One region of the Exiguobacterium sp. s36 genome, then DNA from elsewhere that is predicted to be linked to it. Evidence: predicted binding sites of a transcription regulator. Region 1 holds the regulator's gene; each other region holds the start of a gene.
The links. The regulator Rex, encoded in region 1, represses fermentation and respiration genes when NADH is low (regulators of the CRP and FNR family bind a similar motif). The targets are predictions, from matches to a motif close to TTGTGAAATATTTCACAA.
Positions count from the first base shown of each region.

Region 2: the regulator Rex is predicted to act here: its motif matches at 1,467-1,484, upstream of KNP95_RS00980 (L-lactate dehydrogenase).
Region 3: the regulator Rex is predicted to act here: its motif matches at 4,546-4,563, upstream of cydD (thiol reductant ABC exporter subunit CydD).
Region 4: the regulator Rex is predicted to act here: its motif matches at 2,955-2,972, upstream of KNP95_RS06050 (formate/nitrite transporter family protein).

Region 1 covers NZ_JACSLW010000007.1:100,688-108,200, reverse strand. The annotation lists gene tsaD (tRNA (adenosine(37)-N6)-threonylcarbamoyltransferase complex transferase subunit TsaD) at 1-711, shown strand, start outside; gene KNP95_RS13525 (hypothetical protein) at 726-1,292, shown strand; gene KNP95_RS13520 (hypothetical protein) at 1,341-1,748, opposite strand; gene KNP95_RS13515 (ABC-F family ATP-binding cassette domain-containing protein) at 1,745-3,646, opposite strand; gene KNP95_RS13510 (redox-sensing transcriptional repressor Rex) at 3,796-4,452, shown strand; gene KNP95_RS13505 (twin-arginine translocase TatA/TatE family subunit) at 4,452-4,670, shown strand; gene tatC (twin-arginine translocase subunit TatC) at 4,673-5,461, shown strand; gene KNP95_RS13495 (hypothetical protein) at 5,602-7,513, shown strand, end outside.
Region 2 covers NZ_JACSLW010000001.1:177,362-184,874, reverse strand. The annotation lists gene rpmG (50S ribosomal protein L33) at 1-74, shown strand, start outside; gene KNP95_RS00990 (5-formyltetrahydrofolate cyclo-ligase) at 130-684, shown strand; gene KNP95_RS00985 (DUF92 domain-containing protein) at 663-1,433, shown strand; gene KNP95_RS00980 (L-lactate dehydrogenase) at 1,603-2,559, shown strand; gene KNP95_RS00975 (rhomboid family intramembrane serine protease) at 2,715-3,767, shown strand; gene KNP95_RS00970 (M42 family metallopeptidase) at 3,783-4,805, shown strand; gene KNP95_RS00965 (YqgQ family protein) at 4,802-4,996, shown strand; gene KNP95_RS00960 (ROK family glucokinase) at 5,090-6,052, shown strand; gene KNP95_RS00955 (LTA synthase family protein) at 6,295-7,513, shown strand, end outside.
Region 3 covers NZ_JACSLW010000006.1:114,788-122,300, reverse strand. The annotation lists gene KNP95_RS12910 (diguanylate cyclase) at 1-160, shown strand, start outside; gene KNP95_RS12905 (hypothetical protein) at 308-832, shown strand; gene cydC (thiol reductant ABC exporter subunit CydC) at 1,081-2,796, opposite strand; gene cydD (thiol reductant ABC exporter subunit CydD) at 2,793-4,517, opposite strand; gene KNP95_RS12890 (Crp/Fnr family transcriptional regulator) at 4,646-5,332, opposite strand; gene KNP95_RS12885 (glycoside hydrolase family 31 protein) at 5,467-7,513, opposite strand, start outside.
Region 4 covers NZ_JACSLW010000002.1:115,017-122,529, reverse strand. The annotation lists gene mutS (DNA mismatch repair protein MutS) at 1-184, shown strand, start outside; gene mutL (DNA mismatch repair endonuclease MutL) at 189-1,991, shown strand; gene KNP95_RS06055 (50S ribosomal protein L25/general stress protein Ctc) at 2,155-2,823, shown strand; gene KNP95_RS06050 (formate/nitrite transporter family protein) at 3,032-3,874, shown strand; gene KNP95_RS06045 (anaerobic ribonucleoside triphosphate reductase) at 4,064-5,908, shown strand; gene nrdG (anaerobic ribonucleoside-triphosphate reductase activating protein) at 5,886-6,341, shown strand; gene KNP95_RS06035 (fumarylacetoacetate hydrolase family protein) at 6,396-7,214, shown strand; gene KNP95_RS06030 (S1C family serine protease) at 7,337-7,513, shown strand, end outside.

The DNA of each region.
Region 1 (7,513 bases):
CATAGTAAACCGCTCATCGGTGTGCACCACATCGCCGGACATATTTACGCGAACGAACTCGTCGAGGAGATGGAGTTCCCACTCGTCTGTCTCGTCGTCTCGGGCGGACACACGGAGCTCGTCTATATGCCCGAGCACGGTGTGTTCGAAGTCATCGGTGAGACGCGTGACGATGCGGCCGGAGAAGCGTACGACAAAGTCGCTCGGACGCTCAGTCTGCCTTACCCGGGTGGTCCTGCCATCGACCGTCTCGCGGCCGATGGGGAAGACACGTATAAGTTCCCACGGGTTCGGCTCGAGGCAGGAAGTTTTGACTTCAGCTTCAGCGGGCTCAAGTCGTCAGTCATCAACGCCGTCCATAACGCCGAACAGCGTGGGGAGACGGTCATCCCTGAAAACTTGGCGGCCAGTTTCCAAGCGAGCGTCGTCGAAGTGCTCGTCGAAAAAGCGATTCGTGCCGTAAAAGAAAAAGGAGCGAAACAATTGCTCGTCGCAGGTGGCGTCGCAGCTAACCGTGGACTCCGTACTGCGCTTCAAGAAGCGACGGACCGCGAAGGCATCCGCCTCGTCATCCCACCACTTGATCTATGCGGAGATAATGCCGGTATGATCGGGGTGGCGGCACATCACGCGTATGTGCGCGGAAAGCGCGATACACTGGCGATGAATGCGGTTCCTGGGTTATCCTTAGAAGAGAGCATGACAGTCTAGGGGGAAATAGAGACATGACGAAACGCATCATCATTGGAGGTCTGGTCGTACTGCTCGTCGTCGCGACGTTTTTGCAAGTACGGGAGATTATCCGCGCCTATAATATCGCCTATCAAGAAGAAATCGTGCCGGAAGCGACACGCGTCCGTTCACTCACAGGAGCAGAATCGCTCGAAGGCATCGGCCGGGTCACGGGTGAGAACACGCTCGTCGAGACGTTGTACGGCTATAAGAGCCTAGACGATCAAAATATCGAGAGCGTCATCGTCGTCGACCGCAACCTCGGCGTTCAGCCGAAAGCGAGCGACGCGTATTACGAGATTGCGCCGGGACGAGAAGCGACCGAAGAAGAAGCGGCGAAGTTCGAGGATATCGTCAACGAGTTTGACGAAGAGCAATTGTTCGCGCAAGTGATCTCGACGCATGAGGCGAAGTATGTGACGAACCGTGAGGAGACACTCACGTTCTATAAAGTGTTCGTCCGTGACGTCGATACGAACGAGTACGTGTTCTTTATCACGGAAGACGGTCTCAAACTCGACTTCCATACACGCGGGTTCCAACCGCTACGTTACTTCTAACTATTAAAAGGGAAGCCGGTCTCCATGATGGAGATCGGCTTCCCTTTTTTATACGTCCGGATGATGTTTGTTCTGTTTGTACCACATATTCACCCAACTCACGATGAAGACGAGCAGGGCGAGCACCCACATGAGGAGCGTCGACTGATAGAAGTGTCCCCACACCGAGCCTGGGGTGTAAAAGCTGTGCACGGTCACATCGACCGGCCAGACGACGAGGCGGATGAACAGCGTGCTCATGAGCAGGCCGCTCAACAAGCTGATCACAATCCCGCTCCACGTCTGGATGATGAAGCCGATGACGACCGGCAAGAAATAAAACAGGAACGACGGGACGACCGTCGGCTCCCCGCGAATCAGTTCGGATACGAATTCCGTCCCCGTCGGCACGATATAGGCGAGACCGCTCAGGAAGGCGTGCATCCATTCGATTCGCATCGCACGGAATCGCATCATGAATGGAGCTCCTCCCATTCTGCGTACAGTGCCGTGATCGATTCTTTCGTCGCGTCGGACTCGGTCGACAGTTCCTGTGCCCGGGCGAAGTCGTTGAAGACGTCCGGTTCACACAACAGCTGCTCGATTTCCTCGAGACGCGCCTCGTGTTGTTCGATCGTGAGCTCGATTTCCTCGATCCGTTGTTTCATCCGGCGTTCCTCGCGTTGTTGTTCCTTGTCGGCGCGCTGTTTCTTGACGATGACTTGTTTCGTCTCTTCGCGGGCGAGTCGGGCCAGGTCTTCGAGTTCTTCTTTCTTCTCGACGTAATATGAATAATCGCCGAGATACTCGTCGATGCCGTTCGGCGTGATCTCTAAGACGCGCGTCGCGAGCCGGTCGATGAAGTAGCGGTCGTGCGACACGAACAGAATTGTGCCCGGATAGTCGACGAGGGCGTTCTCGAGAATCATCTTCGAATCGAGGTCCAAGTGGTTCGTCGGCTCATCCAAGATGAGCAAGTTCGGTTGCTCGAGCTTTAGTTTCGCGAGCGTCAAGCGGGCCCGTTCCCCACCCGACAATTCATGGACACGTTTCATGACGTCGTCACCGCTGAACAGGAACTGTCCAAGCAGGCTCCGGACTTCTTGTTCGCGCATGAGCGGCCAGTCGTTCCAAATCTCGTCGATGACACGGTTGGCGTCCGACAAGTTTTGTTGTTCCTGGTCGTAGTAGCCGATTTCGACGCCGGTGCCGTAGCGGATGTCACCGGTAAGGGGCGGCTGTTGTTTCGTCAACACTTTCAGGAGCGTCGATTTGCCGACTCCGTTCGGGCCAACGAGGGCGACCGATTCGCCGCGCTGCAATTGGAAGCGGAGCTGTTGGGCGATCGGTTCTTCATAGCCGATGGCAAGATCGCTCGCACTCAATACGTCGTTCCCGCTTTGACGTTTGATTGAGAACGAGAGGACGGCACTGCGCTCATCACCGTCCGGCGCTTCCATCCGGTCGACTTTCTCGAGACGTTTGCGGACGCTCTGGGCCCGCTTCGTCGTCGTCGCCCGGGCGATGTTACGCTGGATGAAGTCCTGCATCTTGGCGATCTCTTCTTGTTGCGACTCGAACTGCTTCTTCTCTTGCTCGTAAATGGCAGCCTTCTGTTCAAGGTACTTCGTGTAGTTGCCGACGAAGCGACGGCTGCGGTGGCGGGACAGCTCATAGACGACCGATACGACGCGGTCGAGGAAGTAGCGGTCGTGGGAGACGATGAGGACGGCGCCTTTATAGCCGCTCAAATACTTCTCGAGCCAGCCGAGTGTCTCGATGTCCAAGTGGTTCGTCGGCTCATCCAAGATGAGCAGGTCTGGACTTTGGAGCAGCATCTTCGCGAGAGCGAGACGTGTCCGCTGTCCGCCGGAGAGCGTATCGATGCGGCGTTCGAAGTCGTCCGGATAGAACCGCATCCCGTGAAGGACAGAGCGGATCGTCGCCTCATATTGATAGCCGCCACGGTCTTTGAACGTATGCTGTTCTTCATCGTAAGACGACAAGAGGCGCTCATAGGCGGCCGGGTCGTTCAAGATGCGCTCAGAACCCATGTCTTGCTCCATGCGGCGCAGCGTCTTTTCTTGTTCAATTAAATCGGTGAAGACAGTCAACATTTCGTTCCACATCGTCTCGTTCGACTCTAACCCTGAGTCTTGGGCGAGATAGCCGATGGTGACATCTTTAGGCTTCATGATGTCGCCCGAGTCATAGTTGTATTCCCCGGCGATGACTTTGAGCAGTGTCGACTTGCCGGCACCGTTACGGCCGACGAGCGCGACGCGTTCGCCTTCTTGAATTTCGAGTTTGACGTTCTCTAAAATCGGCTCGACGCCGAATGATTTCGATAAGTTATTGACTTGCAGTAGGATCAAGTGAAAAAACCCCTTTCTCTCTATTTAGTATACTTTATTTCTTCCCCTTTTCAGGTATATTCATTGAGTGGTCATGTGAATTCGTTTACAATCAAGGTGTATGAAATTAGATTCGTTTGAAACGCGTCGTAAAAAGGAGGCTCTTTCCGTTGAGTCAAAACGAACCAAAGATTCCGCAAGCGACAGCCAAACGGTTGCCACTATACTATCGGTTTATCCAAAGCCTACATTCATCAGGAAAACAGCGTGTCTCTTCTGCTGAACTGAGCGAGGCGGTCAAGGTCGATTCGGCCACAATCCGTCGCGATTTCTCGTACTTCGGTGCGCTCGGTAAAAAGGGATATGGCTATAACGTACAGTATCTGTTAGACTTTTTCCGTAAGACACTGAATCAGGACGAGATTACGAACGTCGCCTTAGTCGGGGTTGGTCATCTTGGGACAGCTTTCGTCAACTATAACTTCCTTAAAAACAATAACACACATATCGTCGTCGGGTTCGACGCAGACGAGACAAAAGTCGGCACGACGATGTCCGGTGTCCCGATTCATCACGTGGATGAGATGGAACAGATCATGAAACAAAACAAGATTGACGTCGCCATCTTAACGGTGCCGTCTACCTATGCGCAGCCTGTCGCGGATGACTTGGTCCGCTTCGGCATCAAAGGCATCTTGAACTTCACTCCGGCCAGGCTTACTGTGCCGGACACGGTCCGCGTCCATCATATCGACTTGTCGATCGAACTCCAGTCGCTCATTTACTTTATGCAACACTATCCATCTGCTGAGGGGGTCCATCAATAATGGAATTACTATCATCGTTGCTCGTCGTCGGTATTCCTGGGGGAGCGAGTATCTTCATTATCGCCATCGTCGCGCTTATCATCTTCGGGCCGAAGAAATTGCCTGAATTCGGACGCGCCGCCGGACAAACGCTCCGTGAGTTCAAAAATGCCACAAACGGCATGATGAACGAACATGACGAGAAAGATAAGAAAGAACTTGAGAAGAAAGAGCAGTAATCATGAATCATCAACCTGATCAAGAGCGGGCGCTGTCCGACCACTTGACAGAGCTGCGGAGACGACTGATGCTGTCGGCATTTGTCGTCTTTGCCTTCTTTCTGATCGCTTTGCCGAGTGTCAAATACGTGCTCGCCTATCTGCAGGCGGACCTTGTCGAACGAGGGCTCGAGCTGAACGCCTTTGGGGTCGCGGACCCGCTCATGATTTACTTGAACTTGGCGCTCGTCATCGGGCTCGTCGCGTCCGGTCCGTTTCTACTGTATCAACTGTGGGCGTTCGTCGCACCTGGTCTGCATCCGAACGAGCGGAAAGCGACGCTCGCCTATATCCCGATCATCTTCATCTTGTTCCTGATCGGTCTTGCGTTCGCCTACTATTGGTTGTTCCCGCTCGTCCTCGATATCTCGACGGACCTCGGGCAAGACCTCGGTCTGACGCAAATCATCGGGGCGTCGAACTACTTCACGTTCTTGCTGCAACTGACCATTCCATTCGGACTGTTATTCCAGTTGCCGGTCGTGACGATGTTCTTGACGCGCATCGGTGTCGTGACACCGTACTTCCTGTCATCGATTCGGAAATATGCGTACTTCGCCTTGTTCGTCGTCGCAGCCTTCATCACGCCGCCGGATTTGACGTCGCACCTCATGGTGTCACTGCCGCTCTTCTTCTTGTATGAGATCAGTTTATCGATTTCACGCATCACGTACCGGGGTGTGCTCCGACGTGAGAAAGAGGCGATGGTGAAAGAACAGATGGATTTGATGAAACAAATGAATGAGAAGTAGACACCATGTCATGCGACGTGGTGTTTTTTATAATTTTAGGGCTATTCAATTTTGAAAAAACAACTTAAAATTAGGAGGGTTAAATCAAAAATGGATTATTTTTGAAAGTTGTGCATTCATAAACAGAAATGAGGAGACTGATGAATAAGTGGTTATGGAGCATGCTTGTGGTGCTCGTCATGATGGTAGCACCAGGAGTAGAAGTCCGAGCAGAGGACTATGTCAAGCCGGTAACTATTCCGACAGGGGAAGTCGTAGGAAACAGTGAATATGTGTGGCGTTCAGGGGATCCTGAGAAGCTTGTTCACATTCAGACCGGTGAAGAATATACGTTACCGATTCGTGTGTCTGTTCTTCATAACATTCACGCAATCGGAGACGGTCGATTCATTTTGGAGGGTTGGCAAGAATGGATGGTCTGGAATCCTCAAACCGGTTCAAAGACGGTCTTTCCAATTGAGGCAGGGAGCGGACTTCATGCGGTCGTAGATATTAATCTGGCAGCAGAAACGGTATTGTGGACTGATGACAAAAAATATGTCACCACGTCAATCTCAGGGGACATCCTCGGCTCAATCCCGGTGGCAAGTATGTATGAAGCATACGGACTGCTCGACGATGGGAACGTCCTCGCATTCGTGGACGGTCAAGTGACGAAACGGACGCCGTCGGGTGAGGTGTTGGAGACGCTTAGTACATATTCAGGGCGAGTGAGTGGTGCTTCTTTCATCGAGGAAGCGAACCAGTGGGTCGTTGCGAATGATGACTCTGATACTCTTCTCATTTTTGATATGACGACGAAACAATGGATTGAAAAGGAAGCACCGAGCGCGCGATACCTCATATGGAAAGATGGCGTCTATTACTTCACGATTCGGAAGATGTATACGACGTTTTATGTCAGTTATAACGTCGCTACGAACGAGTGGCGAGAGTCACCGATTGATGACGTCTTCGTTCAAAGACGTGGATCGTGGTATGTCTTTTCTGAGAACCGATCAGCAGGCTATACACCCGAATCATTTTGGAAAGCGCCATGGCAACTGCAAGTAAACGTGCCGAAAACGACGACACGTTATGAGGTAGGTCGTACCTACGATGTGAATGGGACGGTCACACTCGTTGACGGGACAGTGTTACCTGTTCAAGAGGATGCGTTGACTGTGAGTTTAGATCGTCAAGAAGAACCCTTCCTATGGGAGCAAGGTAAACTGACGCTGCAGGCGAATGAGTCGTATAACACGATTTTTAAGTGGAACGACTTAGAACGTCGCTTAGATTTATGGGCATCAAACTACGTGCCGCTCACGCTTGACCCGCCAACGGGTGTCTTGGGCCCGATCAGCGGGAAGACGGCTCCAAATACCCTTGTTTTTGTGAGCGTGACGAAAAGTGGTTATCAATATTCTGACCCGATAGATTCATTAGTGAACTATCAATCGAAGACGGTTCAATCAGATGAAACGGGACGCTTCATATGGCAACCGACGCGCTGGTTCGCACCGGGCTCGCGCGTGAACGTAAGAATTGGGAGTGCGTCAAGTGTATATGCCGATCCGATTGAACGCGTGACGGTAAAAGAGAGTGGAGATACTTCTCAGAACGGCATCACCCTCGTAACCAACTCGGTAAAATCCGGCGTGACGTTACAGACAACACCACATGCTGCTGTCGAAATCGTTGCTCGGAGCGAATGGGGTTATGAGACTTGGAGTGAACAAGCGGATGAGAATGGAATCCTTAACATAAAATCGTTTTCTCATATATGGTTTGGCGTCGGAACAAAAATTTACTACAAACTAAAGGAGTCTCCCGCCTCGCAGTTCCGTCTAGCAGAAGTGAAGACGACGTATGACCCACCTGTCTTCACATGGACTCGGACGCCGTTGATGTATGACAAATCCATCAAAGTCACATCGAGTATCGATCAGGCCTATCGCATTTATCGAAACGGAGTACATGTTGCGACAACCCGCGCGATGCCGTACACGTTCGACTCCCCACTGAAAGAAGGGGAGGTCATCCTCGTCACACGCTCGAGCGGCGAGGCGA
Region 2 (7,513 bases), on a different contig from region 1:
ACCCAGAGCGCCTCGAATTGCGCAAATACAACCCACGTCTCCGTCGTCACACGCTTTACCGCGAAGTGAAATAATGAGACTGGCCGTCACTCATGTGGCGGCCTTTTTTTTGAACAAGGGGGAATTGAAGTGATTGAAAAGAAACAACTTCGGCAAGACGTACATCGTCAAATCCGTGAACTCGACGACAGGTCGGACCGGGACCGCGTCATCATACATACATTGACCGAACTGAAGGCGTGGCAAGAGGCTGATACGGTGGCTGTCACGCTCGCCCTCGATTTAGAGATTGATACGTTGCCGCTCATCCGCTTAGCATGGAAGGCAGGAAAATCGGTGTTTGTGCCGAAAGTTACGAAACAGGGACTCACGTTCCATGAGATTCATTCGCTAGAAGACCTCGAGCCGGGCGTCATGAATATATTGGAGCCGACGACTGAAGCGACGATGCGCTCGATTGACGTCTGTATCGTCCCCGGCCGCGTGTTTGACCGGTCCGGCTATCGAATCGGATGGGGAGGCGGCTACTATGATCGCTACCTCGCCACGTACAAAGGGACGACCATCGCGTTGGCCTATGACGTTCAACTGCTCGATGAGATCCCGATTGAGCCACACGACATTCCTGTCGAATTCATCGTGACGGAAAGGGAAACGATTTTATGTTCGCCATCTTCGTTGTAACTTGTCTGGTGGCCTTTGCCGGCTATCGATTGCGCTCGTTGACCCGCTCCGGTGCCGTCTTGACGGTCGTGACGGGGACGGTCATCGGCTACGGTTTCGGTTGGTTCGGGCTCTATTTACTCGGTGTCTTCTTCTCGACATCGTCGCTCGCCTCGAAATATCGTGCCCGGGACAAGGCGCCTGTCGATGAGATTGTTGAGAAATCGGGTCCCCGTGATTTCGTACAAGTGCTCGCCAATGGGGGCGTCGGCATGGTGACGGCGCTTGGAATGATTCTTGCGCCAAACGATGCCTGGTTATTCGCCTATGTCGCCTCGATTGCCGCGGCGACGAGTGATACGTGGGGATCTGAGTTCGGCGTCCTCGCCAAGCAGAAACCGCGCTCGATTCGGACGTTCCGTGAAGTCGAACCGGGAACGAGTGGTGGGGTGTCCGTGTTCGGTACGGTCATGTCGATTGTCGGGGCCACGGTCATCATCCTCGCCTCGCTTCCATTTATCGAGATCGATGTGACGTTCGCGCTCGTCTTGATCGCTCTCGGTTTGAGCGGCAGCGTCGTCGACACATTGTTAGGGGCCACGGTGCAACGGAAATACCGATGCCGTGTGTGCGGCAAATTGACCGAGAAGAAAATGCATCATCGTGAGCCGACGGCTTATGTGTCGGGCTGGCGTTTTCTCGGCAATGACGCCGTCAACTTTTTGTCGATCGCCGCGGCCGCGACGATTAGTTTCCTCTTGTTACGATGAGGGTAGTACAGAAAATGTAGATGTTTCAAACGAATGTGAATTTTGTCACAATATCGCCAAAGTGAAAACGGTTTCCTTAGTAGTGAGTGTTTGTGAATGATGTTACAATCTTTATGTAACAGACATAACAAAAACATGAAACAGATTGTTCGAAGGGTGGAGAATCAATATGGAAACATTAAATCATGCAAAAGTAACACGCGTCGCGCTCGTTGGGGCCGGAGCGGTCGGTGCCAGCTTTGCTTACCAATTGACGACAGCAAGTCTTTGTGAGGAACTCGTCATTATCGACATCAACAAATCGAAGGCGGAAGGCGAAGCGATGGACTTGAACCACGGCGTCTCGTTCGCTTCTTCACCGATGCGCGTCTGGGCAGGGGACTATACGGACTGTGGTGCAGCAGATATCGTCGTCATCACTGCCGGTGCTCCGCAAAAACCGGGTGAAACTCGCCTCGACCTCGTCGAGAAGAACGCCAAAATCATGAAATCGATGATTGGGGACATCATGGCATCTGGATTCGACGGCATCATCATCATCGCCTCGAACCCGGTCGACATCATGACACATTTGGCTTGGAAATACTCAGGTTTACCGAAACACCGCGTGTTCGGATCAGGAACGGTACTCGATACGTCACGTCTCCGTTACATGCTCGGCGACTATTTCAACGTCGATCCACGCAACTGCCACGCCTACATCATGGGTGAGCACGGAGACACGGAATTCGCGGCCTGGAGCAACGCCCGCATCTACGGGAAGTCGGTCGAGCAGTTGCTTGAAGAGAACGACGAGTATACATGGGAAGACCTCGAAGACATCTACGTCAACGTTCGGGACGCGGCGTACCACATCATCGAGCGCAAAGGCGCGACGTACTACGCCATCGGCCTCGGTTTGCTCCGTCTCGTCAAGGCTGTGCTCCGTAACGAGAACACGTTGTTGACGGTCGGCGCACATTTAGATGGTGAATACGGCTTGAACGATATCCATATCGGTGTACCGGCCATCATCAACCGCCAAGGAGTCCGTCAAGTCGTGGAAATCGAGTTGTCAGACGAAGAAAAACAAAAGATGCATCATTCGGCAGAAGTGTTATTGAAAACGATGCAACCTGTCTTATAAGAACGATTACTCGTTCTGTCATGACCGTAGTTGGCTCCCGCCACTACGGTTTTTTTGTGGACCGACGGAAGAGCGGGGCAGATTGGGGCGATGCTCGATTTTGTCGTCCTGCCTAAATTCCTTTAGAATGAAAGTATAGAAGGAGGTGAGCCAACATGACAGAACCAGCTTGTTTTTGGGAAGATGTATATCGTGCCGTCGAAGCAGGAGGACGCATCGAGGGCGTCTTAGAGCCGTCGCGGGCACTTTTATTGTTCGACACGAAAGCGGGGGATGTCTATCACCTCTACATACGGACAGATAAGGCGTGGGCGAACCATGTCGCCTTGGACGTCGAGGCGGTCATGAACTCGTTTCGCTTGGCCCGAATCGGCCGCGAGAAGCTCCATGTCCACATTTATGGTGACCCGCTCGTCGATGAAGAGCGTCTGTCGTCGCTCACGTTCCCGATTGCGGCAAAAGTGAAGCTCGAGATGCGGCCGTGCGCCGAAACGGAAACGTCATATCGCCCGCGTGCCGTCGCTCTCGACCAACAACGGAAAAATGAACTGAAGCAACGGTTCGCCTTTGGGAAGCCTCAGTTCGTCTATGCGCTCATGTTCGTGACGTTCCTCGTCATGTGGTTCGCCGAATCAATCGGCTCGACGCTCGATCCGAACACGCTCATCCGCTTTGGTGCGAAAGTGAATCCTCTCATCGACGAAGGAGAATGGTGGCGTCTGATCACACCGATGTTCCTTCATATCGGTTGGTTCCATTTCGCCATCAACATGTTCGCGCTCTGGTCACTCGGCCCGCTCGTGGAACGGATGTACGGGTCGACGCGTTTCGCCACCATTTATCTGTTGGCAGGTGTCATCGCCACGGTCGCCTCGTATGCGTTCAGCGAAGCCATCTCGGCCGGCGCGTCCGGGGCATTGTTTGGGCTTGTCGGCGCACTGCTCTATTTCGGACTGCGCGACCGCTCCTTATTTATGAAGACACTCGGCCCTCCACTGTTTATTATGTTAGGATTAAACGTGGGACTCGCTTTCGTCCTTGGCGCTAGTTTGGACCATTCCGCACACGCGGGTGGACTCGTCGGGGGCTTTCTGATGGCGGGAGTGGTCGGCTTACCGGATGAACATGTGAAGAAACGTCGCCTGCTATTTGCGGGGCTCGTGTTCGTGGCGTCCGGCATATTATTTTGGCTCGGCTACAATCGATGACAAAGGAGTAAGGGTATGATTGAAACGTTGAAGCAATTGGTTGAAATTCCAAGTCCGTCCGGGATGACGGACGAGGCGATCGGATTCGTCGAACAAGAACTGACGGCACTCGGGATCCCCACGAAACGCTTGAACAAAGGGGCGCTTCTGGCGACATTTGAGGGCAAATCGAATCGAGCCCGCCTGTTGACGGCCCATGTCGATACGCTCGGCGCGATGGTGAAAGAAATCTTGCCGAGCGGCCGCTTGCGCTTGACGCAAGTCGGTGGATACGCCTGGACCGCAATCGAAGGGGAGAACTGTCTGGTTCATGCCGAGACGGGTGCGCCGATTGAAGGAACGATTCTCATTCATCAATCGAGCGTCCATGTCTATAAGGATACGAATAGCGCCGAACGGACGGCGTCAACGATTGAAGTGCGCTTGGACGCGGACGTCCATACAGCCGAAGACGTAAGGGCCCTCGGTATCGAGGTCGGGGACTTCGTCTCATTCGACCCGCGCTTCCGTCAGACCGACGCCGGTTATATCAAATCACGTCATCTCGATGACAAGGCGTCCGTTGCCATCTTGCTCGATTTGGCGAAAGATCTGGTCGAGGCGGAGTTGCCACACCCGGTCCATTACTTGATCTCGAACTATGAAGAGGTCGGGTTCGGGGGCAACGCCGGAATTCCCGAAGCGGTGACTGAATATATCGCTGTCGATATGGGTGCGCTCGGGGACGGGCAACACTCGGACGAGTATACAGTTTCGATTTGTGCGAAAGATTCGTCAGGCCCGTATGATCTCGGGTTGCGCCGTCAATTCACCGCGCTATGCCGGGAACATGACATCGCCCATAAAGTCGATATCTATCCGTACTATGGATCGGACGCCTCGGCTGCAATCGGAGCCGGCTACGATGTGCGCCACGCGCTCGTCGGACCAGGCATCGAGTCGAGCCATAGCTATGAGCGGACGCATCTCAAATCGCTCGAAGCGACGCGGGAACTGCTGTACCGTTTCGTGCTCACCGCGATGGAGGACGAACGATGAAAAATTTTTATGACGTCCAGCAATTTTTGAAATCGTTCGGCACGATCATTTATATCGGGGAGCGCGATGCCGAGATCGGGCTCATGATGATGGAACTCGATGAGTTGCATGCGGGCGGAATGATTGAACAACGGGAATATGACACGGCCAAGATTATTTTGACCCATGAACTGAAAAATTCAAGAGATTGACAGAAAAACCCCTAGTGCAAAGGTTTGCACTAGGGGTTTAATAGTGTAAACTATGGGATGAAAGCGATTTAATCGAGACGAGGAGTGAAACACATGAAGTGGTTATTAGGAATCGACATTGGTGGAACGACGGTGAAGATGGCCGTCCTCGATATGAACGGGATTATTTCTGACAAGTGGGAGATTACAACGGATATTCGTGAGAACGGGGTACATATTCCGACTGATATTGCCGCTTCATTCGAAGCCTATTTAGAAACGTCGGGCAAAGCGAAGCAAGATTTCGCAGGAGCGGGCATCGGGGCACCAGGCTTCGTCAACTTTTCAGAAGGTGTGGTCGAATATTCACCAAACATCGGCTGGAAAAACTTTGCGCTCGTCAGCGAGTTCGAGAAAGCGGTCGGTTTGCCGGCCGTCTTAGAGAATGACGCCAACGCTGCCGCACTCGGTGAAATGTGGAAAGGGGCAGGCGAAGGCGCGTCAGAACTGCTCGCCATCACGCTCGGCACAGGCGTCGGCGGCGGTGTCATCACGAACGGCAATATCGTCCACGGGGCTGCTGGTATGGCTGGGGAGATTGGCCATATCACGGTTGAACGTGACGAGTCGAAAGCCGTCATGTGTGGCTGCGGCCGTAAAGGTTGCATCGAGACGATTGCTTCGGCTACAGGGGTCGCCCGTCTGGCGCTCCAAAAACGTAAAGGTCGGACGACATCATTGAACGAACTGAACGAAGTGACGGCACGCGACGTGTTCGAAGCGTATAAAGCGAATGATGTCGTCGCGACAGAAGTCGTGAACGAAATGACCGAATATCTTGGATTGACGATTTCGAATATCGCCAACACGTTGAACCCGAAGATGATCGTCATCGGCGGAGGCGTCTCGAAAGCACGCGAAGCACTCCTCGAGCCGCTCGACGAGCAGTTCAAACGGTTCGCCCTCGAGCGCGTCTATGCGTCAACGGCGTTCAAAATCGCGGAACTCGAGAACGATGCGGGTGTCATCGGTTGTGCGTGGCTCGCTCGTAAACACTTTATCCCGACTCGTGTATAACGTTTGTCCATGTACGCCTGCGATTTGACGCAGGCGTGTTTTTTATTTGGAACGGGTATGGGATAATGTAAAATTTGTAATGACGGAGTTGATTTTTTGTTAAAAAAGGGGTAAGATTTGGACTTGATACCGGACTGTTATCGTACGTGAAATGGATAACAAGCCAATTGGACTTATAAAAAAATAGGGGGACGCGAATCAGTTGGTCTCGTCGCCCGTTGAACAGAGGAGGAGGCCGTCAGATGAAGTCATCTCAGAGCTTCTCGAAGCTTACTATGCGACTGAATGATACGGTCCGCGCTTCGTTTCATGAATATCGGTTATTTTGGATTTTCTCGCTATTACTTTGGACGAAGACGTACGTAGTTTACCAATTTTTCTTCAATATCCCGATTGAAAACACCGCTCAGGCATTCATTCTGCTGATCAGCCCGATCAGCTCCACTCTATTCCTATTCGCGTTCAGTTTCTTCTTTAAAGGAAATAAGCAGAAATGGGTCTTGTACATGCTGTATGCCGTAGCATCGTTCATCTTGTTTGCGGATGCCGTCTATTACCGCGAGTTTACCGACTACTTGACGATGCCGGTCATCTTGCAACCGTCGAACATGGAGACGTTGTCGACATCGTTCACGTCACTGTTGGAATGGAAAGATTTGATTATCCTCGGGGACGTTCTCATCTTGCCGTTCATCCTATGGCGCATCAACGCGACAGCGACGGCTGCCTCTCATCGGAGAGCGCTCGTGACGTTCGCGACGGCCGTCGTCGTGTTCTTGTTCAACTTGTCGCTCGCTGAAACAGAGCGTCCGGAACTGTTGACTCGTTCGTTCGACCGGGAACTGTTGGTCAAGAATATCGGGACGTTCAACTTCCACGTCTACGATGCGATGCTTCAAACGAAAACGTCGGCCCAGAAGGCGATGGCTGACGGGTCAGAACTCGCCAAAATCGAGAAGTACACCCGTCAACACTATGCAGCACCGAACCCGGATTACTTCGGGAAATATAAAGGCAAGAACGTGGTCGTCGTCTCGTTCGAGTCGGCCCAAAACTTCACGCACAACATGAAAGCGTCGAATGGCGAGTACATCACACCGAACTTGAACAAACTGATCGAAGAGTCCCACTACTGGCCGAACTATTACCATACGGTCGGTCAAGGGAAGACGTCGGATGCCGAGTTCGCACTCGACAACTCGCTATACGGACTTCCGCGTGGTGCCGTCTACTTCACGAACGCCGATAACGAGTATCAGGCACTCCCTGAATTGATTAAGGAAGATAATTACTACTCGGCCGTGTTTCATGCGAACAACAAATCGTTCTGGAACCGAGACTTGATGTATAAAAACATCGGCGTCGATCAGTTCTTCGATGAGAAGAGCTATGATCTTGGCAACCCCGAGGACATGACTGAATGGGGACTGCTCGATGACAGTTTCTTCGAACAGTCGATTC
Region 3 (7,513 bases), on a different contig from region 1:
ATTCCCGTTCGAGACGAGCGCCGGGACGTTACATATCACGGTCTCGCTCGGCGCCTGCCATTCAAACGACATCGAAGTCGACAGCGTGTTGAAGCATGCCGACGAAGCGTTATACCACGCTAAAGAATCTGGTCGCAATCGCTTCATCTTGGCGTCGTAATCGGCGAATCGTTCGCAAAAGATTGCGGTTTTACGCAGTTTTCCCGCTTTACTTTCAACTAGTGAATCGGTACACTAGGCTAGACTTTGATTCGATGATTCTTACAGTTGATCATAGATTTGGACAGAAAAAGGGGAAACACATTTCATGACAGTATTGTTATCACTATTCGGTTTGATGTTTGTGGGATCGTTCATCCTCGACTATCAACGTGGCAAGACGTTCCGCCAGTCGCTCTTCGGGGGAGTCGACACGATGAAACGGAACTTATTGATTTTTTTACGCACGTCACTCTCGATGATGATTTTCATCGGCCCGCTCTTGCTTATCTCCATGTTTGCCTTCTCAGAGCTCGTCTCGTTCGAAACGGTCGCTGCGTTCATGATTTCCGTGCTCAGCATCGGTTTTGCGGAACGCATCATCGGGATGATCGTCGCACCGCTCGTACGGACGTTCTGGCATCAGCGCGGCAAATTGATGCCGCTCTATCTAGACGCTGGCCTCTACATCTTCTTGCTGTCGATTCTCATCCTCGAGTTCTTGATGAACATTCCAGGTGTTGAACTCGGCGCATCAGCCATCGCTGTATTTTATGCGTTCGCGCTCTTCTATATCCGCTATTTGTTCAGCTTAATTCGCTTCACGTTCCGCAAGGGCGTACCATCAAGCTGACGATCGACCGCAACCCGAACCGGTTGCGGTTTTTTTTATATCATTTTCTAATTGACAATGAGAATCGTTATCATCTATACTCAAGATGTAGCTCCCAAAAGCTTGACGTAAGCGTTCCCCAAACCATTGCGTCACGTGGATTCCCCTCCACGACACTCTTTTTGAAAGTAATGCGACAACCCCCATTTGTTGCACCCAAATTTGCCATCCAAAAAACGAGCGGCTCTCCGACGGAGCCGCTCGTTTTTTCATGCGAAAATATCTTGCTCGATCTGTTTCAATCCATAGAATACACCGCGGGACCGCATCAGTTCATCATACGTTCCCGTCTCTACGACGCGACCGCCTTCCATGACGATGATGTGATCGAAGCGCTCGAGCCCGGTCAAGCGATGGCTGACCATGACGAGTGTCGATGACTCGGCACGGCGGAAGACTTCGGCGAACACGTCCGCCTCGGTCCGCGCATCGAGGGCCGACGTCGCTTCATCGAGAATCCAGAGCACCCCGTTCTTCAAGAGCGCCCGGGCGATGGCGAGCCGTTGCCGTTCTCCGCCCGACAAGTTCGCCCCTTTCTCGAGGACAGGCTCATCGAGTGAGAAACCGAGCCGGACGCTCGCGAGCGCCGCTTCCATCTCAGCGTCGGTGAACTCTCCGGCTAACGCCAAGTTCTCGCGCACCGTCCCGAAGAAGAAGTGATTCTCTTGAAGGACGACGCTGGCTTCACGCCAGACCGATGCTTGGGTCACATCGTCCAACCGTTGCCCATTCAATCGGATCTCACCGGAATCAGGTCTGACGAAAGCGAGCAACAGTTGCAGGAGCGTCGATTTCCCTGAGCCGCTCGGCCCGACGATGACCGTCTTCGTCCCGCTTCGTAACGTCACATCCACGTCGCTCAGGACATCGCGGTACGTATCCGGATAACGATAGGTCACGCGCTCGAACGATACGTCCGGAGCGGATTCGAGTATCATGTCCGTCCGGGCGGCCTCGGCCGCGACGATTGCTTCACTCGGCTCGACGACTTCGAGCAGTCGATCGGCCGCTTGCTTGCTGTCGGCAAAGTGGCCTGGGAAGACCGCCATCGGTGTCGCGTTCTCAAACGCGGTGAGCGACATCATGATGAGCATGGCCAAAAATAGGCCGTTCAACTCGCCGTCGACGACGAGATACGCCCCGATGGCAAGAACACCCCACGAGACGAGCAGGGAGGCCGCCACGACGAGTGACGAGTTGAAGAACTGATTCGTCACATCCCGCTTCTGCGCTTCGGCGTAACGGTCACTCTGTTCGAGCAGCTCGCCGCGTGTCCGTCCAAGTTGATGATGAAGCAACAAATCGCGATATCCGTACATCATCTCTGTCATCCCACTCGACAGGTCACCCCGTAAGGCGCGAAGCTCGCGGTCGTGCTTGGCACGGATTCGGGCGAAGAACGCCGGAATCAAAAAACCGGTCACGAACACACCGAACAAAATCCAGAGGCTGACCCACATCGAGAAATACGTGACGAAAAAAATCGTACTCAAGAAGACGAGCACCAAGATAATCGGCGGATAGAATACCCGTAAAAAGTAGTTTTGCAAGCTCTCGACGTCACCGACGACGCGAGCGAGCAAATCCCCGCTCCGATACTTGGCAAAGATGCTCGGCACGAGCGGTTCGAGCTGGCGGTAAAACCGGACCCGCAACTCGCTCAAAATTGTGAATGTCGCTCGGTGCGAGGCAAGGCGCTCTTGATAACGCGCACTCGCCCGAATCACACCGAACAATTTAATCAAAACGACAGGCACCATGAGCGCATAGAGCGGCGGTACGAGACCGGCCCGTGAGACGAGGTAACCGCTCGCCGCGAACAAGGCGACGGCCGCGATGCCGGCCACGTACCCAAAGAAGATCGAGAGGATGATATCCTTCTTCTCGCGCATCATCCATTTCGTGATCGTCCAAAGTGAGTTCATCCTCTCACCCCTTTCTGTAGCGTGAACAAGTCAGCGTATTGCGGAACGCTGAGCAATTCGTCATGCGTGCCTTGGGCGAGGAGCTTCCCATCGTCCATGAACCAAATCGCGTCCGCCTGCTTGATCGTATGCAAGCGATGCGCGACCGTGACAAGCGTCGCCTCGCGCGACAACTCCTCAATCGAGCGCCGAACGATTTGCTCCGTCACTAGATCGAGCCCTGTCGTCGGTTCATCGAACAAGATGATGCCCGGTCGTTTCAAGAAGGCGCGGGCCAAGGCGAGCCGTTGCCGTTCGCCTCCAGACAATCCATAACCGCCTTCACCGAGTTCGGTATGAATGCCGTTCGGCAATTGCGCGATGACATCGTTCAATCCGGCTGCATTCGCTGCTTCAAGGATGTTTATCTCGTCGGCCGTTTCCCCGAGGGCGATATTATCGGCGACGGTACCGGCGAACAAATACGGATTTTGTGAGATGTAGCCAATCGTGTCATACCATGACGAATCGGTGTATGTCTCGAGCGGTTCTCCGTCGACGAGGACACGTCCACTGTCCGGTTTCACGAGCCCGGACAACACGTTCAAGACGGTCGTCTTGCCGGACCCGCTCGCCCCGACGAGCGCCACGTGGGCACCGGCAGGAATCACACCGCTTAATGGATGCAGCGTAAAGCGTCCACCTTCATAGGCGAACGAGACGGCGTCGAGCTCGAGGTCGGGTGTCGGGCTCGTCAACGTCCGGTCGCCCCAGGTCAAGCGTTCATCCGGTGCATCGAGCGCCTCGAAAATACGGTCGGCCGCCCCCATGCTGCCTCGTCCGGTGTGGAACGCACCGCCGAGGTCTTTGATGGCCAAATAGTATTCCGGGGCCAAGACGAGAATCAAAAAGCCGGAGAAGAACGTCAAGTTCTCCCAGACGACCATCTGGAGCGCCACTTCGAGTGCGACGACGCCCGTGCTGAGCATCGAGATGAACTCGAGCATGAGACCCGACAGGAACGCCGTCTTCAAGACGACCATCGTCGCGTCGCGGAAATCGAGACTGCTCTTTTCAATCGCTTGCGCCTCACGCTCGGTCCGACCGTATAGTTTGAGCGTCGTTAATCCTTGCAACACGTCCAAGAACTTGCCGGAGAACTGATTCATTTTCTCCATCTGCTGTTCTGACTTCTTCTGGGTCGCAATCCCGATGATGATGAAGAAAATTGGGATGAATGGAGCCGTCACCATCATGATGACGCCTGAAATCCAATGTTGGCTGAAGACGACGACGAGAATGAGTAGTGGAATAATCGACGTTTGAATGACTTGCGGCCAATATTGGCTAAAGTAGGCATCGACTTCGTCGACCGCGTCCATGAACACGCTCACCTTTTTACCGGATTGACCGGATAGTGACGTCTCAATCGGATTCGACGTATAGCGGTCGAGCAATTGCAATCGGAGTGTTCGTTTCGCCTTTTCTGACAGGCTCGCTCCAATCCTCCCCGACATATAGCCGAAACCAGCTCGTGTGACGAGCGCGAGGATGAGCCACCCGAGCGTCGGAACGATGCTTTCAAACGATGCATTTTTTAAAAAGACTTGATCGACAATGTCGACAATCAAATAGGCTTGAGCTAAAATCGACAACCCGATCATCACTGCCGCGATGATGAGTCCGACGATATGGCATTTTTCTGCTAAAGCGAGAGCTTGCAGTCGTTTCACTGCGTTCATCCTTTCTATCAATCAGGAGACTTTTTCTTTGTGAGGATTCTCACTAATTATACCTGATGCACCCTTGCAAGGCGAACGCTTCGCTTCCTCAGACATGCAAAAAACGCCACGTCCCACACGCGGCGCCATCACAGCGACTGTTCAAAATATTCAGGATGACCGATCATCAATTCCCGCGCATCAAATTGAAGCACGTCTTCTTTTCGCAACCGCGATAAGATGTTCGACACGGTCTCTCGTGACGTGCCCGACAAGCGCGAAATCTCAATCGTCGTGAACGGGCAGCGGACACGGACGCCCGTCGCTTCCGGCTCCCCGAGGTCTTCAATCAAGTAATGAATCGTGTTGAGCACCCGGTCGGTCGCACTCGGTGTGATGATGTCCTGGACACGGCGCTCGTGCAAATCGAGAATCCGGTTCATCTGTCCGACGATGTGGAGCAACATCGATGCGTTCCGCGAGACAAGCTGTTCGAAACGGTCGGTCGGCATATAGATGACCTCGATATCGGTCAACGCCTCGGCTGAATGTTGATAGTACGGTTCCGTCAACAAGCCACGATACGGGAACAATTGCTTCGGTTTCAAGTAGTCCGTATATTGATGTGTCGCCGTCTCGTTGCAACGCTCGAGCTTCACATAACCGCTAATCAAGAAATAGACCCGTTCCCGGGGATCGCCCTCTATGAACAAGAGTTGACCTTTCCGATACGTGCGGCAATAGACATGCGGCAACAGCGCCTCGAGCTCTCGTGTGGCACATTTGGCGAACACATCAAGCTGTCTCAAATCGTCCACCGTCCATTTTGGTTTCATGTCGCATCCTCCAATCCATCTTGCCTCTCTTTTAAGTATAAAGCGACCTCTTATTGAAAACGCTTACAAAATCCGACGATTTTCTGACAAAAAAAGAAGGGCATGAACCGCCCCTCTTCGTCACAATAAAGTATTCAGTCGAGCATCAATTCCATGATCGCGTCTTGCAGGTCGCGATCGAGTTCGAGCGCATGTAAATCGAACAGCCATGCTTCAAGTCGCGTCTTCGCAGCCGCTGACCGGTATAACCGGTCTTTTAAATCGTATGAGATTTCCGCACGGTCCAAGAAGCGATACAACCGATCGAGACGATGGTCGTTCGCCGTCACATCGACCGGGAGTTCCACGGTCAGCTCGTCTCTGATCGGTCCGAGCTCGAGGCGAAGCGTCTGTGTCTCCCGTTTGTATTCACCAGACCCGGTCACCCCTCGAAGGAGCAACGTGACATGGCGGTCCACCGGTAACACAGACCGGTCACCTGTCACTTGGATATGAAGGCTCCGTTCCTCCCAATCGAGCGTGAACGTCGTCTCGGCGTAGGCTCCCGTCTCATAGCCACGGTCCTTCCCATTGTCTTCATAGAGCGTGAACGTGTTCGAGGCGCCTGGGAAGATGAGCACTTCCAAATCGGCCGGGTTGTCGGTATCGTTTCGACCCGAATGGTGTGGTGCCATCGGGATAATCGCCCCGGCTTTGGCGAACACCGCCTGATCTTCGAGCTCACGGAACATGCGAACCGATTTGTCTCCGCTGTAGCGATGACCCGTGAAGAAGTCGAACCAGTCGCCTTTCGGTAGCCAGACGTTCGTCGCCGCCACGTGGAGCTGTCGATTCATCGGTTCGACGATTGGGGAGACGATGAGTTCACTGCCGAAGTAATACTCATTCGGCACCTCATATGCCGCGTCTTCGTCCGGGTGCTCGTAATACATCGGTAAGACGAGCGGCAAGGCGCCGACATGATTTCGCCAGTTCATCGTATAGATATATGGAATCAATTGATGGCGCAGACGCAGGAACGTCTTCATCGACCGTTCCGCCTCGAGACCGAAGCGCCACGGCTCCTTGCCGTTGAACGTACTGAAAGTCGAGTGCAACCGCATGATCGGGCTGAATACACCGAATGCGACCCAGCGCGCGGCGAGTTCATCATCTTTCGACCCACGATAATGGCCGCCGATGTCATGACTCCACCAACCATAGCCGATATTGGCCGCCGTCGCTGTAAAGTATGGTTGGAAGGCCAGGGACGCCCACGAAATCAACGTGTCGCCCGAAAAACCGACCGGATACCGATGGCTGCCCGGCCCGGCGTAACGGGAGAAGATGAGCGGACGGTTGCCGTCACGGGCGATGTCGGCCGCATGATAGTGATTCAACATCCAGAGCGGGTCGAGCCCCTCCATTTTCGAGGTCGAGCCTTGTTGCCAGTCAATCCACCAAAAATCGACGCCGTCGACTTCATGCGGATGGTGCATCTGCTCGAAATAAGCTTGAATGAAGCGCTTATCAGAGAAGTCGAACGGAATGCGGTCACCCTGGGACGGGTCGATGCCCATCGCCTCGGCCATCGCCGTATACTGATCTTCGAAGGCACGCACGCCGTCCGCCGGGTGCAAGTTCAACGTGACGAGCAGACTCTCTTGTTTGAGCCACGTCAAGAAGCCTTTCGGGTCCGGGAACAGGTTTTTATTCCATGAATAACCCGTCCATCCGCTCCCGTATTCTTCGGGGACATCGGTGACGTGCCAATCCATGTCGATGACGCTGACCGAGAACGGGATGTCTTCTGTCTTAAACCGACGCATGAGTTCTTTATATTCCGTCTCGTCGTAGCGCCAATAGCGGCTCCACCAGTTGCCGAGCGCTTTTCGTGGCAACAGCGGCGTCGGGCCTGTCAGTTGATAAAAGTCACGCAACGCCCGCTTATATTCATGTCCATAGCCGAAATAGTACAAGTCATGGATGTGTTTCCGTCGCGGTTCGACGAAACGATCTTCGGTCATGATGAACGAATCGGAGTCATCGATGACGGCATACCCTTGTTTTGAGGCGATGCCCTCACCGAGTTCCGTCGCCCCGTCGACATGGTCGAGCGTTCGCGCCGTCCCTTTCAACGTCCGTTCCGGTCCGTTGAACGTATAGCGGCTATAATACGTACTGAAGTTCCCTTTCAGATCG
Region 4 (7,513 bases), on a different contig from region 1:
ACCGAAACCGGCCCGCACAGTCGTGGAACATCCGGTGCCAGCCGAACCTGTGGCCCAACTGTCACTATTTGAGGCGGAAGACGATATCAAACGACAACTGCTCGACCTCGATTTACTGGCGATGAACCCGATTGAGGCGATGCAGGCGCTCTATGCGCTCCAACAATCTGCGAAGAAGGGGTGAGTCGATGGGAATCATTCAAGAGTTACCGGAGCAACTGGCCAACCGAATCGCGGCCGGCGAGGTCGTCGAACGCCCGGCCTCGGTCGTGAAAGAACTCGTCGAGAATGCGATTGATGCCGGTGCCACGAAAATCGAAGTCGACTTGGAGGAGGCGGGGATACGTCTCATTAAAGTTCGGGATAACGGGCACGGGTTTTATGAAGAGGATGCTCCGCGCGCCTTTTTGCGTCATGCGACGAGCAAAATTCGGGACGAGCACGACTTGTTCCGGATTCGCACGCTCGGCTTCCGTGGAGAGGCCTTAGCGTCCATCGCCTCGGTCAGTCATGTGACGCTGAAGTCACGCCGGACCGAAGAGGACGGATTTGAGATGACGCTCCAAGGGGGTGTCGTTACGGCGCAAACACCGGCCGCAGCCAACGTCGGAACAGAGATAGCGGTCAGTCAATTGTTCTACAATACACCGGCCCGCCTTAAATACTTGAAGACGTCGGCGACCGAACTCGCGAGCATCACCGATACGTTGAACCGGATCGCCTTATCCCACCCGGAAGTTCGCCTCACGGCGTTCCATGAAGACAAGGAACTCCTGCGGACGAGTGGCAACGGCGACATCAAGCAAGTCATGCTCGCCATTTACGGACGTCAAGTCGCGGCGCAAATCGTCACCGCGTCAAGCAAGACGAACGACTATAGCTTGAGCGCCCATCTCGTCCGTCCGGAAGTGACCCGGTCGAACAAGCAGTATGTGACGCTCATCTTGAACGGACGGAGCATCAAAAACTTTGCGCTGACCCAAAGTGTGCTCGAGGGCTACCACACGCTACTCCCGATTGGTCGTTATCCGATCGCCGTCCTTGAAGTGAAGATGGACCCGATGTTGATTGACGTTAACGTCCATCCGACAAAACGGGAAGTCCGACTCTCGAAAGAGAAAGAGCTGTGCCAGTTGATTCGCGAGACGGTCCAACTGACGCTCCGGGAACAGCGTTTAATCCCATCGGTCAAACCGAAAGAGCGACCGGTTAATCGGACCGAACAAGAACGACTTGATTTCACGGTCGAACGGACACCTGTCACGGATGAACCGCCGACGTGGAACTATCCGATTCCCCGTGAACCTGTCACGTCACCAAGCCGATGGTCGCCGACCCCGCTCGTCAATGAAGCGCCTGCACCGACCGACCCGATTATCGAATCGGACAAAATTGAGACGAAAGGAGAGCGGTTGCCGCCGCTCGACGTCATCGGCCAATTGCATGCGAGCTATATCGTCTGCGGTTCCGAAGACGGCATGTATGTCATCGACCAACACGCCGCTCAGGAACGGATCAAATACGAATTGTTTTATGAGCAACTCGGGAATCCGGACAAGGAATATCAATTGTTGCTGCTCCCGCTCACGCTCGAGTTCACGCAAGAAGAGACGCTCGCGATTGAAGAAGTCGCTCCGCTCTTGAAAGAAGCGGGTCTCGAATTGGAGCCGTTCGGTGGCAACACGTTCCTCGTCCGGGAGATTCCGACGTGGTACCCGCAACACGATTTAGAAGGAACGGTCCGCGATTTGATTGAGATGGCGATTCGGGACCGCTCTGTCAATCTCGCCAAATATCGGGAAGACGCGTCAATCTTGATGGCGTGCAAGCGGTCGATTAAAGCGAACCATCCATTGAACCACGAAATGATGCGGCAATTGCTGAATGACCTCAATCAGACGACGTCCCCGTATACATGTCCGCACGGGCGACCGATTTTGGTGAAATGGAGCACGTACGAACTTGAGAAGTTGTTCAAACGGGTTATGTGACACGCTTGTAATCTTTTTTTAACCGGCTGTAACGTTTATGTCCGGGTGCCTATGGGAACAATATACACATGTCACTCAACGCATCGAGGTTGAGAGGTGGCTTTTTCACTGCCTCACCCTCAAGATGTAGACATGATCGATAAACCAGTAGGGGGAAAAGATTATGGCAGACACGCTTAAAGTAACGAAACGTGAATTACGACCACGTTCGGTCCGCGCAAACTTGCGTAAAGAAGGTAAAGTACTAGGTGTCGTATACGGCTATAAAGTCGAGAGCACACCAGTTGCATTCGAGGAGATGGCACTTCGCAAGATTCTCCGCGAACACGGTGACAACGCATTAATCGAGTTGAACATCGACGGCAAGAAAGTGAACACGCTCGTTCACGGGACTGAAGTTGACCCGTTCACGAACGAATACAAGCACGTCGAGTTCATGGCCGTGAAGATGGACGAAGCGACGGAAGTCGAAGCAGACGTCACACTCGTCGGCGATGCGAAAGGTGTCAAAGAAGGCGGCTTCTTGGCGCAAACGCTTTATAAAGTAACGGTATCGGCGACACCGGCTAACATTCCGGAACGAATTGAACTAGATGTTTCTGAACTCGGTATCGGTGATTCGGTCACGGTAGCTGACATTCCAGAGAACAAAGATTATGAAATCGTCTCGGATGGCGAGCTTCAAATCGCATCTGTAAACGAGCCGGTCTCTCTTGAAGAACTTGAAGCAGACACAGACACAACGACAGAAAGTGAAGCTGAAGCAACAGAAGAAGAGTCGGCTGAGGCATCTTCTGAGGAGTCTGAAGAGAAGTCTGCAGACAAAGAATAAGCTGTATCGAACGACCCTTTGCGAAGGGTCGTTTTTTTCGTCACAAATCCGACAAATGTAAACGATTACGATGTGAAAAATGTGTCAACACGTTCCAAGGTCGATTGCAATTTATTGGATTCGGGCTTATATTGTTAATGATTTCACATGTTCGTTCTTATTATATGGGTTCATTCAAACAGAAAGAAGGGTTTGTGACATGGCATCAATGGAAATCCATGCACTCGAATCATTACGGAAAAAAGCTCAGGCATCTTCGCAAATGATTCATTATCGGCCAATGGAATACTTTTTACGGGCAATGCTCGCGGGGATCTTTATCGGATTCGCTTCAATCTTCACACTTAAAGTCGTCAACGGGATGTACTTGATCGATTCACCGTTCACGACACTCATCGGTGGGTTCTCATTCGGGATCGCGCTTGTCATGATCATCTACGGCGGAGCCGAATTGTTCACGGGGAACACAATGTATTTCACGACGTCGACGTTACGCGGCTATACGACGCTCAGTGACACGATGCTCGTCTGGTTACTTTGTTTCGTCGGGAACGCGCTCGGTGGTGTCTTGTTCGCCTTGTTGCTCGCCCCGACCGGCGTCATCCAAGAACTCGGGATGGATAACTGGTTGTTCGCGGTCGTCGAGAGCAAGATGCATCATACGACGGTCGAGATTTTCTTCCGTGCCATCTTCTGTAACTGGATGGTCTGTCTCGCGATTTTCTTACCAAAACAGATGAAAAATGAGTTCGCTCAAATCTTCTCGATGATTTTCCTCGTCGCCGTCTTCTTCGCGTCAGGATTTGATCACGTCATCGCCAACTTCGTCTTATTTGCGCTCACTCTCGTCGTCCCACACCCTGAGGCGATTAGCTTTGCCGGCGCCATCCACAACTTGATTCCGGCCACGTTCGGTAACATCATCGGCGGCGCCTTGTTCATGGGTGCGATCTATACGTGGTTGAACGCGAAAGGCTTGCGCGAAGCTCAAGAGTCAGAGGAAAAAGAAGAAGTTGAATTAAAAATCGTGAAACCAGCTAAAGAATTATAAGTTGGGTCACTTGAAAGAACGGTCGAGTCCATATGCGGGCTTGGCTGTTTTTGCGTTTATATCACAACCAACGCTCACAATTTAGACTCCACATCTCCATGCTCAAACATGACATAATCTATATATGGAATTGAATCGAGTTCATAACTCGATTCATATCAATATATAGTGAGGTGATGCGGAGTGAACATGCTCCAGCTTTATGAAGATGTCTGTGTTCTCCCAGATCAAGATCTCGTACAAGAGAACGCCAACGTTGACGGGAAATCACCACTTGGCAAACTGGCACGATTATCCTCGGAAGTATCGAAACAGCTGTCGACAACGTATTTGTTGTCAGAGAGGACACGTCAGGCCGTCGCAGACAACTTTTTGTACATCCACGACGCCGACTATTACGTGACGGGATCGACGACGTGTTGTCAAATCCCGCTCGGCGAGTTGTTGACGAACGGATTTCATACCGGTCACGGGACGATTCGACCACCCCAGGACATCCGTTCGGCGATGGCACTCGCTTCGATCATTCTTCAAGCGAACCAGAATATGCAACACGGGGGTCAAGCGTTCCCGATGTTCGATGTCGATTTAGCGCCATACGTCGAAAAGACGTATGAACGTCAACTGGAGCGTCTCAAGAAGCTTCCGGTCGAATGGTCGACCGAGCAACTTCTCGAAGTCGCTGAGACCGAGACAATCACAGCGACCTATCAAGCGTGTGAAGCGTTCATCCATAATGCCAATTCGATGCATTCGCGAGGAGGCGGCCAAGTGCCATTCGTCTCCATCAACTACGGGACCGACACGAGCCGTTGGGGCCGGATTTTCATCCGCGAGTTGTTGCATGCGACCGAGCGGGGGCTCGGCAACGGGGAGACGCCAATTTTCCCGATTCAAATCTTTAAAGTAAAAGAGGGCGTCAACTTTCATGAAACCGACCCGAACGTCGACTTGTTCCGACTCGCCTGTCGCGTGACGGGCAAGCGTCTATTCCCGAACTTCTCGTTCGTCGATGCCCCGTTCAACTTGCAATATTATGATGGGAGCCATGACTCAGAAGTCGCTTATATGGGGTGTCGGACGCGAGTGATGGGGAATCGTCACGGCGCCGAGACATCGATTGGACGAGGTAATTTATCGTTCTCGACCTTGAACTTGGTCAAGATGGCACTCGTCGCTTCGGACATCCATACATTTTATGAGACGCTCGACGCCTACGTCGACGTCGCCATCGATCAATTGCTCGAACGGTACGACTATCAAGCGAAGCGTCATGCCGACGAATTCCGCTTCCTTTACGCTCAACACGTCTGGAGGGGCAGCGAGAGACTCCAGGCGGAAGAAGAGCTACGGGATGTACTGAAGCAAGGGACGTTGTCCGTCGGTTTCATCGGTCTCGCCGAAGCGCTACGCGTGCTCACAGGCGGCACGCATGCCGATTCACGGGAAGCGGAACGTCTCGGACTCGATATCGTCACACATTTACGTGATCGGATGAGACAGGCGGCAGAACAGCACGATTTAAATTTTTCGCTCTTGGCCACGCCGGCCGAAGGATTGTCTGGGAAGTTCGTATTGAAGGACCAGCAGGCGTTCGGGATGATTGAGGGTGTTACCGACCGCGCCTTTTATACGAACTCGTTTCATGTGCCGGTGTACCAGTCAGTGTCGATTCGTGACAAGATTCGCTTGGAGGCGCCGTACCATGCGCTCTGTGACGCGGGTCATATCACTTATGTCGAAGTCGACGGGTCGCTTGCCCATAACCCGGAAGCGGTCGAAGCGATCGTCCGGCTCATGCGAACCGAAAACGTCGGCTACGGATCGATTAACCATCCCGTCGACCGGTGCGGTAACTGCGGCCTCGAGGGAACGATTGATGCCGCGTGCCCGACGTGTGGCGAGGAAGAGCAAATTGAACGGATTCGTCGCATCACCGGCTATCTGGTCGGTACGATGGACCGATGGAATTCGGCGAAACGAGAAGAAGAACGAGCGAGGGTGAAGCATCATGCGCGTCCTATCCGTACTTAACGAATCGGTCGTCGACGGTCCAGGCATTCGCACGGTCATCTTTACGGCAGGATGCCCTCATCGCTGTCCTGGATGTCACAATCCGGAATCGTGGAACCCGCGAGGTGGGGAAGACGTTCCAGTCGAGGACTTGCTCACCCGAATCGAACAATCCGGGTGGGACGGTGTTACCGTCTCGGGCGGAGAGCCGTTCCTGCAACCAGAAGCACTGGCACGGCTCGTCGACGGGTGCAAGGCGCTTCAGAAAAACGTGTGGGTGTATACAGGCTATACGTTCGAACAGTTACAAGGTATGGACGATGAGTACGTCACAAGTGTGCTCGATCGTGCCGATGTACTTGTCGACGGTCGTTTCGAACAGCCGCTCATGGACCGGTCGCTCCGATTTCGGGGGTCGAGCAATCAGCGAATTATTTTCTTGAACAAAGCGTAATCGGGGCCGTCGCGTCCCGATTTTTTGTATACTAGCAAAAAAGGGGGAATTTTGATGAAATGGTGTAGTTTTCAAGTCGAAGGAGAGCAAAGGGTCGGTGTCGTGGCGGGGGAGTTTGTCTATGACGTCAGTGACCAATTACATACGACTTCATTGTTAGAGGTCATCGCGCGAGAGTTTGAACCGGATGTCGATTTGGACGTCGCACCTCGGACCGCATTGACCGACGTCACGCTCGTCGCGCCATACCGACCACTCAAAAACGTCATCTGTATCGGCAAGAACTATGAAGAACACGTGAAAGAGATGGATACGGCGGGAGCCGGCAAACTCGTCATCTTCACGAAAGCACCGACTTCGGTCGTTGGACCAGGGGCTGTCGTCGAACGTCATCCCGAACTGACCGACCAACTCGATTACGAAGGCGAGCTAGCCGTCATTATCGGAAAATCAGGGCGGGACATCGACGACATCGACGCCCATATTTTCGGCTATACGATTTTGAACGACATCACGGCCCGGGACGTTCAAAAACAGCACGTCCAATTCTTCCGCGGTAAATCGTTCGACACGTTCTGTCCGCTCGGACCGTATATCGTCACACCGGATGAGCTCTCATTCCCGCTCGCGATTCAAACGGTCGTGAACGGTGAGACACGCCAAAACGGGTCGACGGCGGACATGATTCGTCCAATTGAAGAGTTGATTCGGACGTTGTCGAAAGGGATGACGCTAGAAGCTGGTGATATCATCGCCACCGGTACGCCGGCGGGGGTCGGCCATGGGATGAAACCGCCCGTCTATCTCCAATCCGGGGACACGATCGAAGTGAGCATCACGGGACTCGGGACGTTAAAAAACGTCATCGTCTGATCCAATTGACGCAAATTGTGAAGAATCTTGTAATCGATGTCTCATTTCCGCACAACGATGACTATGCCTCTTATACTAAGGGTAGAACAAAAGAGGAAACATCATATAGGAGATGATTACACATGGAACGCAACGATCGTCCAACAGAATCAAATGAACCAAATCGCCGCGAGGATTGGCTCGACACCGAGCTTGGCTCGTCCGAACAACGACAAGAGCCGTCGCGCGCAACACAACCGGCCCGACCTTCATTCGTCGGTCGGATGTTCCCTGGGTTTGTCGGTGGGGTAATCGGTGCT